Regions from separate parts of the Tepidibacter sp. Z1-5 genome, predicted to be linked through region 2. Evidence: a T-box and tRNA genes for the amino acid it is inferred to sense, from the RefSeq annotation. Region 2 holds a T-box; the other holds one or more tRNA genes.
The links. The T-box of region 2 lies ahead of argS (arginine--tRNA ligase). A T-box ahead of a tRNA ligase gene usually reads a tRNA of that ligase, here a tRNA-Arg.

Region 1: it encodes a tRNA-Arg, which carries the amino acid that the T-box ahead of argS (arginine--tRNA ligase) is inferred to sense. The anticodon was not compared.

Annotation. Positions count from the first base shown of each region.
Region 1 is NZ_JBBMMD010000082.1:47,586-55,430, forward strand. Features, by position in the region: gene WJW32_RS14395 (hypothetical protein) at 3-200, opposite strand; gene WJW32_RS14400 (hypothetical protein) at 330-527, opposite strand; tRNA gene WJW32_RS14405 (tRNA-Arg) at 1,540-1,616, shown strand; gene WJW32_RS14410 (hypothetical protein) at 1,886-2,104, shown strand; gene WJW32_RS14415 (hypothetical protein) at 2,436-2,771, shown strand; gene hpdB (4-hydroxyphenylacetate decarboxylase large subunit) at 2,894-5,617, shown strand; gene hpdC (4-hydroxyphenylacetate decarboxylase small subunit) at 5,623-5,880, shown strand; gene WJW32_RS14430 (MFS transporter) at 5,962-7,239, shown strand; gene hpdA (4-hydroxyphenylacetate decarboxylase activase) at 7,328-7,845, shown strand, end outside.
Region 2 is NZ_JBBMMD010000035.1:37,183-47,536, reverse strand. Features, by position in the region: gene WJW32_RS07545 (YcdB/YcdC domain-containing protein) at 1-1,484, shown strand, start outside; gene WJW32_RS07540 (aminoacyl-histidine dipeptidase) at 2,164-3,621, opposite strand; gene WJW32_RS07535 (hypothetical protein) at 3,915-4,079, shown strand; gene WJW32_RS07530 (endonuclease MutS2) at 4,099-6,471, shown strand; gene WJW32_RS07525 (DUF523 domain-containing protein) at 6,483-6,938, shown strand; gene WJW32_RS07520 (alpha-hydroxy-acid oxidizing protein) at 6,940-7,965, shown strand; T-box leader at 8,020-8,237, shown strand; gene argS (arginine--tRNA ligase) at 8,321-10,021, shown strand; gene WJW32_RS07510 (hypothetical protein) at 10,224-10,354, shown strand, end outside.

The sequences.
Region 1 (7,845 bases), on a different contig from region 2:
TGTTATAATAAATTTGAAGATTGTTGTTTTTGATTATTCTTCCTACTTTTATTTCTTGTCTTAGATGGTGTGAATCCATTTAATGCCTTTGCTAACTTTGTAATGTTTGGTTTCATTATTAATCCTTTCTTATATGATTTTGATAGCAGCCTTAAATCTTCTAATGTGTTTATAAAATTATAATTTATACTTATTTGCATTATCTTCACCTCAAAATAAGTATATAAAAAAAGAGCTTCTAAGTGGGGAAACTTTCGTGCTCTTTTTCGGGTATCTCTATATTATAATTTATACCTCTAATGAGGACTAAGTTGCTATTTTTATTATACTTAGGTAGTACTCCAATCTTCACACATACGTCCTACACCCATGAAATTAACTGGATAGAATAAATTTGAATCTGCATATTTTTTGTTTGATTGTTTCTGAAAATTACTGTTGCAAGTCTTAATGTTATTATTAACCTTTTCAAATTTTGTAACCCCTGCTTTTTTTTCATCATTAAATTTTACTTGTTTGTTATACATGTTTTTACCTCCTTTATTTTTATAAAAATATTATTTTTCTTATATAAAAAAAGAAAGCTCTTTACGAGCTTTCTTTATTATGCTTAAAAAATAGAAACTAACATCGCATAAATATATATGAAGAAATAATTGCAGACATATAATATCATAGATATACGCCGTACAACAATTTATCCTTCTTCACAAGAACTGAGCTCATATTAAAAAGATATATTAAATTTTTATTGAAGAATAAGATAGCTTTAACAATGATATTAATAATGACATCAATAATGCCGTTAATAATGACGTTATTAAGTATAATTCTAATAATAAATGATTGCTCTAAGAATCTTTTTAGTATGAGTATAGTCATGATCAAATTTCCTCCTTTTATAATTTGTTTACTAACCTTCACTTATATAAGCTTTAAGTATACAAAAAAGATTTATACTATGAAAGCCCTCTGGTTAACATAAATTATCTTAATATCTAATTTAAATTGTGAATGATTTTGAATTTTGAATTTGTTTTTAGAAAATTCATATTCTTCAGAAAATTACCTTAATGTATAATAACATTCAAATTCCGACATGTCAATAGTTTTTATGAAAAAATTGTTTTTTTGGAGAACTACTAAAATGGTTACGGTGTAAATAGTAAGATGATTATTTTTTAAAAAGAATTTATGTACTTTAGCTCTTTTTGAAAATTTATTATTTTAACTTAATTATTTTCAAGTCAGATAAATATATATTTCAACTGCGATTAGAAAAATTTTACATGTTTAAAATAGAAATATATGAAATACCTCTACATTTATTTAGACTATAGCCTAAAGCAACAAATCTGTAGACTATGGCTATACTAGAGTTAAAAAGAAATATATTTTATAAGCTAAAACAAGAATGGGATCAAGAGTGTAGGTATACCAATTAGATAATTCTTTTTTTTTGTTGTTTAGATGCGATTCATTTTATGGTAAGATAAGAAGTGACATTAAGTAAAAATAATGGAAGGTATAGAATAATATGTTTCTGTAGCTCAGTAGGATAGAGCAACTGCCTCCTAAGCAGTAGGTCGTGGGTTCGATTCCCGCCGGGAACACCATTTAAGGAATGATGAAGTCTTGCAAAGATAATTTGCAAGGCTTTATTATATTTATTTATAAGATATATAGTAACACATTTGGAATTTATATGTAATTGATTGGGAATTTGTCATATTTAAAATATACTAATGATATCGATATACTTACAGGGTAGTTAGTTAAATTAAGAGAAAATAGATATGGTTTTAAAATTTAAATAATATTCCAAAATATTCTAAAATATAGTTATTATTGAGTGCTCAAATAAATTAAATAGGGGGATTGTATAATGAAAATTCAAAAAATAATTGGATTATTTATTATTGCAATGAGTATTTTGACTATAAGTTTACAAAGATCTTTAGGAAATCTAGCAAGATATGTAGATCAAACCACGGGTAAATATTGGAGTGATGCTTATGCATATAAATATATGCCTATTAATTCTTATGTGTTTTTTTGGATATGTTTAGCTATAGGTATATATTTAATTGTAAAAAAGGATTGAGAGATAGTTAATACTAAATTAATGTTTAATTTATATTCACTATTGGCAAAATAAAATATATTAAAGACTATATACCATGAAAATTGGGGTTGTCCATTAGGTGGAGAAGTTACCTATGAGGTAAGTGGAATATGTAATTCTGTATTTTTGATTCTAATAAATGGACAGAAATTGCTTTAGACATTGTTAAAGAGTTAAAGTTATATTATGAACAGTCAAGTTGTAGCGTAGAATTTTGTGAGTGTGAGTTTTATTACTTAACTTAATAATATATACTTTTAGATATATTAATAGTAGAATAAGATATATTAAAGCTACGGGAGTTGATATTATGATGAGTGGATTTATATTTGCGTTGGTTGGAGTCATAAGTATTGCTTATGCTTTTTCTGTTAAAAAGTCTGAAAGAAGACAAAAGAAGCTTTTAGAAGTTTTGAAGAAAAATGATAATGGTGAAATTATATTTGGAAGTAAGAAATTTAAGAGTGAGGAAGGGTATTTTACTTATCAGTTCTACAGTTATTTAAACTCTGGAATATTTGCATTAATATATGGATTTGCAGTTAATACTTTTGATTTATATAGTAAAGGTATATGGGTATTTTTATCTTTTGTAATTCTTATATATATAAATCAATTAATTTATAAAAAATATAAAGACATGTAGTTTGAATCTTTCTTGGATAATCCAAGGAAGATTTTTTTTTACTTAAAACAGTTAATGAATTAATCAAAAAGTAGAATCATATACATATATAGAGCAAGTCAGTTTACAAGGGGGTAAGTTAGATGGATGATAGTAAAAAAATGAAACTTGCTGATATTTTGGCATCTAAGGGGTTGTCAATTAATTATCAGTATGGAGGAAGTGCTCCAGATGAGATGGTCGATAGAGAAGTGCAAAAAGAACCAACTCCAAGAGCTAAGAGGTTAAGAGATATATTTTATAATACATTATCAACTGCTAATATGGAGTTTCCTTATTGGTACAACCGTAAGTTTAATGAACTTGAAGGTGAGATTACAGTAGTTAGAAGAGCTCTTGCTTTAAAAGAGGCTTTTTCAAGACTTACACCAAATATTATTCCTGGTGAAAAGCTTGTTATGCAAAAGACTTATAACTATAGGGGATCTTTTCCTATGCCATGGCTTTCCGAAAGCTTCTTCGTAGCAAAAGAAAGTGAACTATACAAAGCAGCTCTTGAAACAGGTAGTGCAAGTGCTGGCGAGTTAAGTGAATTCGGACATGGTGGAGGAAATGTTACAAAGAGCTTTGGAAATGTAGTTTCTATTGCTGGTAAGTTTGGAATGAGAAAAGAAGAAATTCCTGTTCTCTTAAAAGTTGCGAATGAGTGGGTAGGAAGATCAGTTGAAGATTTAGGACATAAATACGAAAAGATGGTTCCAGACTATACAGTTAAAGAAAATATAATGAGAAGTTTGGTTTGTATGTTTGATTCAGGATTTACTCTACCTCAAGGAAGAGAAGTAATAAACTACTATTATCCTCTTCAATATGGATTTGACAAACTTATAGAAATGGCTAAGGAATGTAAGGATGAGGTTGCTGGAAATGCTGATGGAGATGGAGTAGTAGGAATGGACAGACTTTATTTCTATGATGCTGTAATCCATGCTATAGAGGGTATTCAAAATTGGATATTAAATTATTCAAAACATGCAAGAAGACTTGAAAAAATAGCTAAGAATGAAGTAGATAAAAAAGAATATAAAGAGATAGCTGATTGCTTAGAAAACATAGCTCATAAAAAGCCAGCTACATTCAGAGAAGCACTTCAATTATCATATACTCTACATATTTCAGTTTTAAATGAAGATGCTATATCTGGATTATCAATAGGAAGATTAGGTCAAGTACTATATCCTTGGTATGAACAAGATATTGAATCAGGAAAAATAACTAAGGAAGAAGTATTAGAACTTTTAGAATTATATAGAATAAAAATTACATGTATAGACTGCTTTGCATCAACAGGAGTTGTTGGAGGAGTTTTATCAGGAAACACATTTAACAACTTAAGTTTAGGTGGACTTACTCCTGATGGACAGTCTGCTACTAACGATTTAGAAATGTTAATAGTTGAAGCTGGTATAACATGCTCAACACCTCAGCCTACTTTATCAGTTCTTTATGATGAGAAACTTCCAGAGAAGTTCTTATTAAAATGTGTAGAATGTGATAAAACTGGTGCAGGATATCCAGCATGGATGAACAATAGAGGTGGAATAGAATTCATGATGAATCAATATTCATCTGAGGGAATGACTATTGAAGAAGCTAGATCTTTTGCAATAGGAGGATGTCTTGAAACATCGCCAGGATGTTGGAAAGAACTAGATTTAAACGGTAAGAAATATAAAATACCTGGAGGAGCAGGTCAACCTACAAGTGTTGGAGTTCACTTTATAGCAAATCCTAAGGTGTTGGAATTAGTACTTACTAATGGAATAGATAAAAGAACAGGAATCAAAGTATTTGAGCCTCATAATAGAAAACTTGAAACTTATGAAGAATTAGTTGATACATTTAAGATGTATTATGAAAAAGCAGTTGATGTTTTAGCTAAAACTAACAATGTTCAACATGATATATGGCGTAAGCAAAATATGTCTGTTGTGAACTCTTTCTTAAAACCAGATTGTCTAGCTAAAGGACAGCATATAGGTAATATGGGATATAGATACAATGCTACATTTAATGTTGAGAGTTGTGGAACTGTAACTATGGTAAACTCATTAGCTGGAATCAAAAAGATAGTATATGATGATAAGAAGTTTACGCTTGAACAGTTAACAGATGCTATGACGAATAACTTTGGATTTAGAAATGCTCTTGAAACAAGAAATTTCTCAATGATGGATCAAGAAAAAGTAGATACTAGTGGAAAATATGATGATATATACGGAGAATGCTTAATGGCTCCTAAGTATGGTAATGACAACCCTTATGCAGATAGTATACTCAAGGGATATGAAGATTGGTTCTGTGAAATGTCAAAGACTGCAATATCACTTTATGCAAAACCTATGTATGCTTGTCAAATATCAGTTTCAACTCATGGAGCACAAGGTGCTGCAACTCTTGCTACAGCAGATGGAAGACTTGCAGGAACAACATATTCAGATGGTTCAATGTCTGCTTATCCTGGAACTGATAAAAATGGACCTTATGCTTTATTTGAATCAGCTACAGTTTGGGATCATTCAAATTCTCAAAACTCTCAGATGAATATGAAGATACATCCAAGTGCATTAAGAGGAGAGCAGGGAACTAAGCATTTATTAGATCTAACACGTTCATATATGAGAAAAGGAGGATTTCATATACAATACAATATAGTCGACTCTAAAGTATTAAGAGATGCACAAGAAAATCCTGATAATTACAGAGATCTTATGGTAAGAGTTGCAGGATTTACACAATACTGGTGTGAAATAGGTAAGCCTATTCAAGATGAAGTTATTTCAAGAACAGAATATGAAGGAGTGTAGAGATTATGTTAAAACACAATGATTGTTTGAATTTTTCACCTATGGATGCTGCAAAGGGAATTTGCAGAATTACAGGAAATATGATTAATATAGATTCTGATGTATGTGAAGCATTTGAACTATGTCCTAAATGTAGAAATTGTTCTCACTTTAAAAACTCTGATAAAGATGAACTGGGAATGTGCACAGGTCTTGATAAAGACAATTGGACATATGGAGATTTAAATGCTGTAACATGTAATTCACATGAGTTAAAAAAATAATATAGCAAATAGGGCATATGAAAATAAATAACAAGTTAAATAATTATTTTCATATGCCTAAATTGGAAGGATTGATATTGAATGCTAGAGAGCAGAGTAAGTGAAAAGGAAGCAAAACACCTAGGGTACATGGTAGTTCTTGCATCTTGGCTTGCAGTATTTTGTTTGTTTGGTTATAGAGCTACTTTTTCTGTACTTCAAGGGCCTATGGCAAAAGATCTTGGCTGGAGTGCATCTGAATTAACTTTAGGTTATTCACTTATGATGAGCGTTTATGCGATAACTGCATTCTTTAGTGGAATGATAATAGATAAATGGGGAACTAAACCTGCTTATTTTTTAGGTGCTCTAAGTGGTTCCTTAGGATTTTTGGTAACAAGCTTTGCTAAAACATATATGTCATATTTGATTCCATATGCTGTATTCGCAGGAATAGGAACAGGTATGCTTTGGGTATCGTCAACGGTATCAGTTAGAAAATGGTATGTAGGTAAGGCATATGCAACTATGTGGGGTATAGCTTTTATGGGTGCTCCTGTTGCACAGGTTGTACTAAGTCTTGGAGCTAAACAGGTTCTTGCAACTATGGACTGGAGATTTGCTATGAGAATATTATCTCTTGTAGTATTAATAGCTTTAATAATAGCTACTTGTGTTGCAAAGAAAAATCCTCAGTACTATGGACTTCAGCCTTTTGGCATGGATACATTAAAAGTTAAGAAAAATAATGTAAATGATAGAGAATGGAGTATAAAACAAGCTTTCTCTACATTCCCTATATGGGGTTCTATAATAGCATTTTTGACTAGTATGGTTGCTGAGTTTTTAGTTTGGACTCAGATTGTAAAGTATTGGATGGCAGATTGTAATTTATCTTTATCTACAGCTACTAACCTTTATGTTGCAATAGGAATAGCTGGAATACTTACAATGCCTTTAATGGGAATTGTAGCAGATAAGATGGTAACAAAGCTAAACCATGAAACAAAAGGTAGAAAATATATGTTAATATTCGCCCCTCTAATGGGAGTTATAGCATGTATTGCTTTGATGACAGGAAAAGGTGCAGTAACTCTTAGTATAGTATCGTGTATAATATTTGCTGTATATTGGGCGATTGAACCTGGTGGAGTTGCAGGATATGCAGCATCTGTTTATGGAAATAAGACTTTTGGTAAAATATGGGGACTATCAACTCTTATAGTTATGGGTATAGGACCTGCACTTGGAAGCTTTATGGGCGCTTATTTATATGACGTATCTGGAAGTTATTATAATTCATTAAAGTTTGCCATGGCATCATTTGCAATATCTGCCATAGTGGCAATGCTTCTTCCATTATCTATAGACAAGGATTAAGACATTAAAAAAATAACAAGTCAAATAGTAGTATACTGACTTGTTATTTTTTTTTGAAGATGCCTAAAGTGAAAGTGAGGGAATTAAAATGGATAAGGGAATAGTATTTGATATACAGAGTTTTTCAGTACATGATGGACCTGGATGTAGGACTACGGTTTTTATGAATGGATGTCCTTTAAGATGCGAATGGTGCGCAAATCCTGAAAGCTGGATTTTAAAGCCACATATAATGTTTAGTGAAAGTAGTTGTAAATATAAAAAGGGATGTACTATTTGTGAAAATGCATGTCCTCATGGCAGTCTTACATTTAATGATATGCCTACGTTAAATTGGAATATATGCAAAGATTGTGATACATTTGAATGTAGCTTGAAGTGTTACTATGATGCATTTAAACTATGTGGTAAAGAATACAGTGTTAATGAAGTAATGAAAATACTTAGTAGAGATTCTCATTCGTGGAGTTATGATGGTGGAGTTACCTTTAGTGGAGGAGAGCCACTTTTACAAAGTGAATTTTTGATAGAATTGTTGAAAGAATGTAAGAAAAATTATATTCACACTGCAATTGAAACTACTGCATACAAAGATAATGAAACATT
Region 2 (10,354 bases):
TAGATAAAGCTAAACAAAAATACATTGAGGAATTAGGACTTAAATTAGTATATAGAAAAGGTTATGATAAAGATTCAAAGCCATATCTTGTGTATACTACTAAGTATGCAAATTGTTATGCTATAGATGCATTAACTGGTAAGAAGGAGAAAATAGATTCAAATATTGGTTACCTTGATACGGGAGCTGTAAGTGAAAAAAATAATGTAAATAAAAAAGATGCTAGATTATCAGAAGAAGAGATACAGGCTGTAAATGAAGTTTCTAATTTAATAACAAAAGAAGATGCAGATAAAATAGCTAGAGAATCTAAATTTATAAAAATATCTTCTGATTATGAACTTAAAAAATATAGTTTGAATAAAAGTTATTTAGATAATTCTAAGTATACATGGTATTTAAATTATATTTCAAATGATAAAAAATCAAGAAGCGTGCATGTTTCAATAGATGCATCTACAGGAGATATAAAAGGATTCAATAAATATTTACCATATGAGGCAGATCGTGAAGCAAAATACGATAAAGATTATGCTAAAAAAGAAGCTGGGAAATTTCTAAGTGAGTTTTATAATGATAAAAAAGATTCTTTAAAATACGATGATAGCTATGATGAGTTTTACGATATTCAAGAAAATACTAAACCAAAATATTACAACTTCAAATTCAATAGAATAGTAAATGGTATAGAATATGAAAATAACTATATAACAATTGGATACGATGCTGTGCAAGGAAGTTTAAATTCACTTGATATAGTATGGGATGATATTGAATTAAAAAAAACAAATGTTATAGATATGAATAAAGCTTACGATATTTTATTTGATAAAATAGGAATAAACCTTGAATATAAAGCAGACTATAACTATGAAAATAATACAGACCAAGAATACACTAAATTGGTTTATACTTTGGATAATAGTGTACCTCACAACATAGATGCTATTAATGGAAATATAATATATAATGATAAAACAAAGTATGAAAAAGTTGAAAATATAGAATACAAGGATATAAATGGACATTATGCACAAAGTCAAATACAAAAGCTTAGAGAGTTCGGAATAAAATTTGATGGTGAGTTTTTTAAGCCTGATGAAAAAATAATTCAAAGTGACTTTTTAAAATTATATATGAAAACTATAAACTCTTATTATGGTGAAGTTGAATCTGTAGATAATATATATGCATATCTTATAAGACAAGGAATAATAAGCGAAAAAGATATAAATCCAGACAAAATTATGACTAAAAAAGAGGCACTAAAAATTATTATAAATGGTCTAAACTATGAGTCTGTAGCTAATATAAAAGGAATATTTGATTGTCCGTTTGAAGATGTAGATGAAGATTTTAAAGGATATGCATCTATTGGATATGGACTTAATATAGTATCTGGATACAATGGAAAACTAAATCCGAATGAAGAACTTACAAGAGCTAATGCAGCTATTATGATATATAACTATTTGAATAAGTAAAAAATATTACAGTGGTTAAGAGAAAAATGACGCTCATTGAAATACCGCTACTTGAGTTAATATTTTTATAAAACTAATAGATTGCGCCTTATTAAATTTCCTAAAACTTCTTAAACTCCTTTACAGTCAGACAAAGAAGTTTTTTAACGGGATATTTAAACGTCGCAATCTAAGTTCTATTGAAAAATATTAACAAAAAAGTAGCTAACATTTAAATGAGCGTCATTTTTAGATTTAGAGGTCTAGACTTTGAGTAGATTCATAAATGAGTTGTAGATAGAGTTTGAAATAAATATATAAGAAAACAATACTACAATTGATTATACTAATTTTTTTGTTTTATTAAAGGGGATAAAATTGTATTCGATAATAGACACAAAGAATTAAAAAATATGTCTATGTAAATGTTAATGAATGCTTTTAGATATTTTGCTTAGAAATTCAGCCTTTTTCGTTGAATAATACGTTAAAAAGTTTCGTTGTCTGCCCGTAGGAAGTTTAGAAACTTTAGGATTGTTCATAAGACAAAGGCTGCATTTCTTCAAAATATCTAACGTATGAGTGGTATTTACATAGATGTATTTTGGATAACTCACATATAAAATCAAAGAACGTATACATAAAAAAGAAGCTGTCTTAAAATGATTTTGAAATCATTTTAAGACAGCTTTTTTTAAAATTATTTTATATTCTTTAATATATCTAATAAGTATTCGTAAGTTCTTTGAGTTGAAGCTATGTCTAAATGTTCTTCTGGAGTGTGAACATCAAACATATCAGGACCTAGAGATATAGCATCAACATGAGGCATTTTCTCAAGTAAAAGACCACACTCAAGACCAGCATGAATAGCTATAACTTTAGCTTCTTTATTGTACTTGTTCTTATGAACATTTTGGCAGATTTCTCTAAGTTTAGAATCGGCCTTGTAAGACCATTCTGGATAATCAGAGTCAGCTAAAAATTCACAATTAAGTAAATTAGCAATACATTTCATTTCGTTAAGTATATTGTACTTTAAGCTCTTAACAGAACTTCTAACAGCACTTTCAAATGTAATCTCATTATCGTGAGTTATAACTACACCAAGATTTGTAGAACTTTCTACAAGATTTTCAATATCCATACTCATAGTTTTGATTCCGTTTGGAATTAAAACTAAAGAAGATATTAGTTTGATCATAGTTTCTTTTGAGAATACTTTTGCTACTTTATCTTCGTGTTTTTTAACTTCAATAGATATACCAGGATCTGAAGTTGCAAGTTCGCTTTTGAATATATTATTTAAGTTTTCTATTGTTTCACAAAGTATTTTCTCGTTTTTAGAATCTGTAAGTATTATAGCTTCGCATTCACGAGGTATTGCATTCATTTTTGCTCCTCCGTGAACGTTAGCTATAGAGTAGTTCATCTCATCATTTAACTTAGAAAGAATTCTTCCCATTATTTTATTAGAGTTTCCTCTTTGTTTTATTACGTCCATTCCAGAATGGCCGCCTTTTAATCCTGTTATATCGATTTTGTACGCAGTTAAATTAGTATCTGCATCTTCCCAAACAATAGGAAGAACTTGTCTTGTTCTAACTCCACCAGCACAACTAACTAGAAGGTATCCTTCTTCTTCAGAATCAAGATTTAAAAGGTATTCTCCTTTTAAGTGAGATGGATCTAGGTTTATAGCTCCTCCCATTCCCGTTTCTTCTTCTGAAGTTATTAACACTTCAAGTGCAGGATGTTCTAAATCGTTTGCCTCAAGTATAGCTAAAGCATAAGCTACAGCTATTCCATTGTCAGCTCCAAGAGTAGTGTTATCTGCATATATATAATTATCAACTATTTTTAACTTTAGGGCATCTTTTTCAAAGTCATGATCAGTTCCTTTGTTTTTCTCGCATACCATATCCATATGTCCTTGAAGGATTACACAAGGAGCATTTTCATATCCTTTAGTGGCAGGTTTTTTGATTATAACATTTAAAGCCTCATCTTGAATTACTTCTAAATCATGCTTTTTAGCAAAATTCACTAAGTAGTCACTTATAGCTTTTTCATTTCCTGAACCTCTAGGGATTTCAGACATTTCTGCGAAATATCTAAAAACTGCTTCGGGCTTTAGGTTCTTTAAAACATTGCTCATAAAATCAACTCCCAATCGAAATTTTTTTAATATTTGACAATAATCTTAATGTATGTAAAAAATAAATAAAAACGTATATTAAAGTATATAAATTAATTTATATGTACATATAAATTAATTTTATTATAACATATAAAAAATGGTATTCGTTAAATACTAATCTAAAAAATAGATTTATTATTAGAGAAATATGTTAAAAATACAGTGATTTCAAAAAAAAATTTTTAACCTTACATATAATAGGTTTTATTGATAAAATATAAGTTAGGATTGAATTTAAGGGGGGATAATATATGATGGATATTCAAAGTTCTATGGGAGTGTTCTTTATGATTATATATATGATATTTATGTTGGGATTTTTCGGGCTTAGTGTTTATTGTCTATTACTATTTATAAAGCTTGCAAGAAGAGGTATAAAGGCTTTAGATATATATATAGGAAAAAATGATATTTAGTTAAATTTAAGGAGGAAGTATGAATCAGAAATCGTTAAGAGTTTTAGAATATTTTAAAATAATAGATATGTTAAAAGAAAGGGTATCTTCTTCTCTTGGAAAAAGATATGTAGATGAATTAGTTCCATCTACTAATCTTGAGGAAGTTATTCAAATGCAAAAGGAAACTAGTGAGGCACAGTCAATAATAATTAAAAGAGGGTCTGTTCCTCTTGGTGGAATACATGATGTAGAGATGCTTGCTAAAAAAACAAAGATAGGTTCATCTCTTGATATGGGACAACTTTTAATGGTTGGAGATACTTTAAGAGGTGCTAGGATTTTAAAAAACAGCATAGGCAAGTCGGAGGATGAGTCTTACCCTATAATACAGGCTTTAACTGATAGTCTTCATACTTTTAAGGATATAGAGGACAAAATATTAAATTCTATAATAAGTGAAATAGAGATGTCTGATAATGCAAGTCACACTCTTAAAAGCTTAAGACGTGGTATTGTTCAAAAGAATCAATCTATAAGATCGAAGCTTAACTCTATAATATCTTCAACTTCTTATCAAAAGTATTTACAGGATGCAATAATTACTGTAAGAGGAGATCGATTCGTAGTACCTGTAAAGCAGGAGTATAGATCAATTGTTGCTGGGATTATACATGATCAATCTTCATCTGGAGCTACTTTGTTTATAGAGCCTATGTCTATAGTAAATATGAATAATGAATTAAGAGAGCTTAAACTTAAAGAAAGAGAAGAGATGGAGAGAATACTTAGTGAACTTTCAAGTTTAATTGGAGAAGTGGCAGATGAAGTCATATCTAATGGAAAGATACTTGGAAAGGTAGACTTTATATTCGCTAAGGGGAAATTATCTTTTTCAATGAAGGCTATAGAGCCTAAAATAATTGATGAAAAGAACCTTAATATAAAAAATGGTAGACATCCTCTTCTTGATCCAAAGGATGTTGTACCTAGCAATATATGGATTGGAAAAGAATTTAGTACATTAGTTGTAACAGGACCTAATACTGGAGGTAAGACGGTAACTCTTAAAACTGTCGGTTTATTCGCTTTGATGACTCAAAGTGGTCTTCACATACCAGCAGATTATGGAAGTCATATGTGTATATTTGATAACATATTTGCAGATATAGGAGATGAGCAAAGTATTGAGCAGAGCTTATCAACATTTTCGTCTCATATGACTAATATTGTTGATATATTAAGGGATGTAACTACTAATTCCCTTGTATTGTTTGATGAACTTGGAGCTGGTACTGACCCTGTTGAGGGAGCTGCGCTTGCCATGGCAATACTAAATGATTTATACGATCTTAAAGCTATTACAATAGCTACAACTCACTATAGTGAACTTAAGCATTATGCACTTACTAAAAAAGGTGTTGAGAATGCTGCAGTAGAATTTAATATTAAAACTTTAAGTCCTACGTATAAACTACTAATTGGAGTACCTGGTAAATCAAATGCATTTGAAATATCTAGAAGGCTTGGACTTGGGGATTATATAATACAAAAGGCTAAGAACTTTATAGACAGTGAAAATATAGAATTTGAAGACCTACTTCAAAATATAGAACAAAATAGAATAGATACACTAAAAGAAAAAGAAGAAGCAAATAGACTTAAAGAAGAAGTTAGGAAGCTAAAAGAAGAGCTTCTTGTAAAGACTGAGAGATTAACTGTTCAAAGAGATAAGATAATTAATGAAGCGAAGAGAGAAGCTTTAAAGATTATGAGGGATTCTAAAGAAGAAGCTGATATGATAATTAAAGAAATCAGAGATCTTCAAAAACAAGGCGTTAATAAAGATAAAAACAGAGAGATAGAGAACTTACGAAGAGAAATGAATGAATCTATGAAACATCTTCACTCTAATGTTAAGGATATGATAGTACCTAAGGTTGCTAAAAAAGCTATTAAGAACTTAAAGGCTGGAGATGATGTAAAGGTAGTGACACTTAATCAACAAGGAAGTGTATTATCTGTTGATAATGACAAAAAAGAAGCTTTAGTTCAAATAGGTATTATGAAGATGAACTTACCTTTTGCATCTTTAGAGCAAATAAAGGTTAATAAGAAGGATGTTCTAAAATCGGGTGCAGGTAAAATACTTAAGAAAAAGAGCTTTAATATAAAACAAGAAATTGACTTAAGAGGTATGAATCTTGAGGAAGCCATGGAAGAGGTTGATAAATATTTAGATGATGCTTATCTAGCGGGGATACCAAAGGCTACTATAATACACGGAATAGGAACGGGAGTATTAAAAGCTGGAATGAAGGAAATGTTAAAAAAACATAGACACATAAAGAGCTATAGAGATGGAGTATATGGTGAAGGTGGAGCGGGAGTTACTATAGTTGAATTTAAATAGGAGATGGTAGTATGATTTTGGTTTCTGCTTGCTTAATTGGTGTTGATTGTAAGTACAATGGTGGAAATAATAAAAATGATGGGCTTATGGACTATTTAAAAGATAAAACTGTGATTCCTGTATGTCCTGAACAACTAGGGGGGCTTTGTACCCCTAGGATTCCAGCTGAGATAGTTGGAGGAAATGCTGATGATGTAATAGATGGAAAAGCTAAAGTTATTAACAAAGAAAATCAAGATGTAACTGAGGAATTTTTAAAGGGGGCATATGAGACTTTAAAAATATGTAGAACTTTAGGTGTAAAAAATGCTATATTAAAGGAAAAAAGCCCTTCTTGTGGAATTAATCAAGTATATGATGGAAGTTTTAAATCGAAGATTATAGATGGATATGGAATAACCGCTGCTCTTTTAATAAAGAGCGGTGTAGATTTAAAATCAGAAACATACTTTGAAGGGGGAGAGTAAAATGGACTTAAATGAAGTAAAAAAACTAGCAAGAGAGAGAATGAAAGGCTATTGCGGTCTTTGTAGAGAATGTGATGGAAACTCATGTTCAGGAAAGGTTCCTGGAATGGGAGGAACTAAGACTGGAAGTGCATTTAAGAGAAACTATGAGACTTTAAACAATGTTAAAATAAACTTAAGAACAATACATGATGCAAAAAATCCAAATATGAGTACTGAAATATTTGGTAGAAAAATAGATATACCTTTATTAGCAGCTCCTGTTACAGGAAGTTCTATTAATATGGGTGGATTTTTAACTGAGGATCAGTATAGTGACGATGTAGTTATTGGAAGTATAAATGCAGGAACTTTTGCTATGACTGGAGATAGTGGTAATCCTCAATTTTTCATAGATGGTTTAAATTCTATAAAAAAAGTTGATGGATTTGGAATACCTATAATAAAACCTAGAGATAATGAGAAAATAATAGAAAATATAAGAAAAGCGGAAGAGGTAGGTGCTTTAGCAGTAGGAGTAGATATAGACGGTGCAGGACTGATAACTATGGCACTTCATGGACAACCAGTGGGACCTAAAACAGTAGAAGAATTAAAAGAACTGGTATCATCAACTAAACTTCCTTTTATATTAAAAGGTATAATGACTGCTGACGAAGCTGAGTTAGCTGTTGAAGTAGGAGCTGCTGCTATAGTTGTTTCTAATCATGGCGGAAGAATATTAGATCATACTTTAGGAGTTGCAGAGGTTCTGCCTGAAATATCTAAAAAAGTAAAGGGTAAAATAACTATACTTGCAGATGGGTCTGTAAGACAAGGTGTAGATATATTAAAATATATAGCTCTTGGAGCAGATGCGGTTTTAGCAGCTAGACCTATAATATGGGGGTCGTATGGAGGAAGACAAGAAGGAGTAGAATTAGTTATAAACAATTTCAAAAATGAATTGAAACAAGCTATGATACTTACAGGATGTAATGACATAAAATCGATAAATGAAACAAAAATAGTGAATTTAAATAAATAAAAGTACTTGACTTTATTAAAAAGTTCTGTTATCATACATTATAAAACTGAAATTACAAATTCTATGATAGGAAAAGTAGATATGATGATTGTTTTAGCGAGCTAGTGGTTGGTGAAAGTCTAGCAACATAATCTTATTGAAACGCATCCTTGAGAATGTTTTCTGAAATAAAGTAGGGAAATACGGGTTGTTTACGTTAAAAACATATGAGTGGATATATATAGTATATATCAATAAGAGTGGTAACACGGGATATAACTCTCGTCTCTTTTTTTTAAAGAGATGGGAGTTTTTTGTATTGTATGAATATTCAAAATTATAGCATGATGTGAATTATATATAGGAGGAATGTAGAATGAAGGATTTTAAATTAGAGGTAGCTGATATCATATCGGCACAAGTTTCAGATTTAAGCTTAGAAGAAATTATTTCTTTAATAGAAATACCGCCAAATAAAGATATGGGGGATTATGCTTTTCCATGTTTTAAACTAGCTAAAGTTTTTAGAAAAGCTCCTAATATGATAGCAAATGAGCTTTGTGAAAAGATGGAAAAAACTAATTTAATACAAAGAGTAGAGACAGCAGGGGCTTATATAAACTTCTTTATAGACAAATCTTCTTTAGCTAAGTCAGTAGTTACAGAAGTTTTAGAGAAAAAAGAGGATTATGGTAAGTCTGACATAGGAAAAGGTAAAAAGGTTATAGTTGAGTTCTCATCTCCTAATATAGCTAAGCCTTTTCATATAGGTCATATTAGAACAACTGTAATAGGTAATGCTCTTTACAAGGCGTATAAGACATTAGGATTTGATACTATAAGAATAAATCACTTAGGGGACTATGGAACACAATTTGGTAAGCTTATCGTTGCATTTAAAAAATGGGGAGATGAGGAAGAAGTAAAACAAGCTCCTATTAAGACTTTACTTAAATTATATGTTCAATTCCACGATGAAGCTGAGAAAGATCCGGCAATGGATGACGAAGCTAGAATGTGGTTTAAAAAACTTGAAGATGGGGAAGAAGAAGCGGTTAAATTATGGAAGTGGTTTAGAAAAGTGAGTTTGGAAGAATTCAACAGAGTTTATGATCTGTTAGGAATAGAGTTCGACTCATATGCAGGTGAGAGTTTCTATTCTGATAAAATGCCTAGAATGATAGATATAATGAATGAAAAAGGATTATTAAAAGAATCTAAAGGAGCTAATATAGTAGATCTTGAAGATTATAACATGCCTCCAGCACTTATAACTAAGAGCGATGGATCAACTCTTTACTTAACTAGAGATATAGCAGCTGCAACTTATAGAAAAGAAACATATGATTTTTATAAGAATATATATGTAGTTGGATCTCAACAAATACTTCACTTTAACCAATGGATGAAGGTTGTAGAGCTTATGGGATTTGATTGGGCTAAAGATTGTGTTCACGTTCCATTTGGAATGGTAAGTCTTGAAGAAGGAACTATGTCTACAAGAAAAGGAAGAGTAGTTTTCTTAGAGGATGTTTTAAATAAAGCCATAGATACAACTAAAGAAATAATAAAAAAGAAGAATCCGAATCTTGAAAATATAGATACTGTAGCTAAGCAAATAGGAGTAGGAGCTGTAGTATTCCAAGAATTATCAAATAACAGAATAAAGGATTACACATTCTCTTGGGATAGAACTTTAAACTTTGATGGAGAAACTGGACCTTATGTTCAATATACTCACACTAGAGCTTGTTCTGTTCTTAGAAAGGCAAATGAGGAAGTCAGTGCTGATGTTGATTTTTCTGTATTATCAGATGACGACAGTGTTAATGTAATAAAGGAAATCGGAAACTTCCCGAAGGCTATACAAGATGTAATCAAAAACAACGAGCCTCATATAATAGCTAGATATGTAGTTGACTTAGCACAAGCATTTAATAAGTTCTACCATGACAATGCGATAATAGTAGAAGATGAAAAAGTTAGAAAAGCAAGACTTGCTCTTGTTTTAGCTACAAAGCAAACTATAAAGAACGCACTATCACTACTTGGAGTAGAAGCTCCTGAAAGAATGTAATTTGTCGAAAAATAAAGCTTTACATCTAAAATTATATTATTATATAATAAACATATAAAAAATATAGAATAGTGGCGATTGATTACAATCAATGCTACTACCCCCCCTATGTAGCAGCTTAATAGCTGCTATTTTTTTTGGAATTTGGGAAAGATATTAATATAATAAAACTTTGATTTGATTAAGATTTAGGAGGGTTTATATGGAAAATAGAATAAAAAATTCTTATATATATTCTTTTGTAAATAATAAGAAGTATTTAAACGATTTTATTAAAATAGTTACAAAGTGTTTGATAGATGATAAAACTACAAAAACTGTATATATAGATTA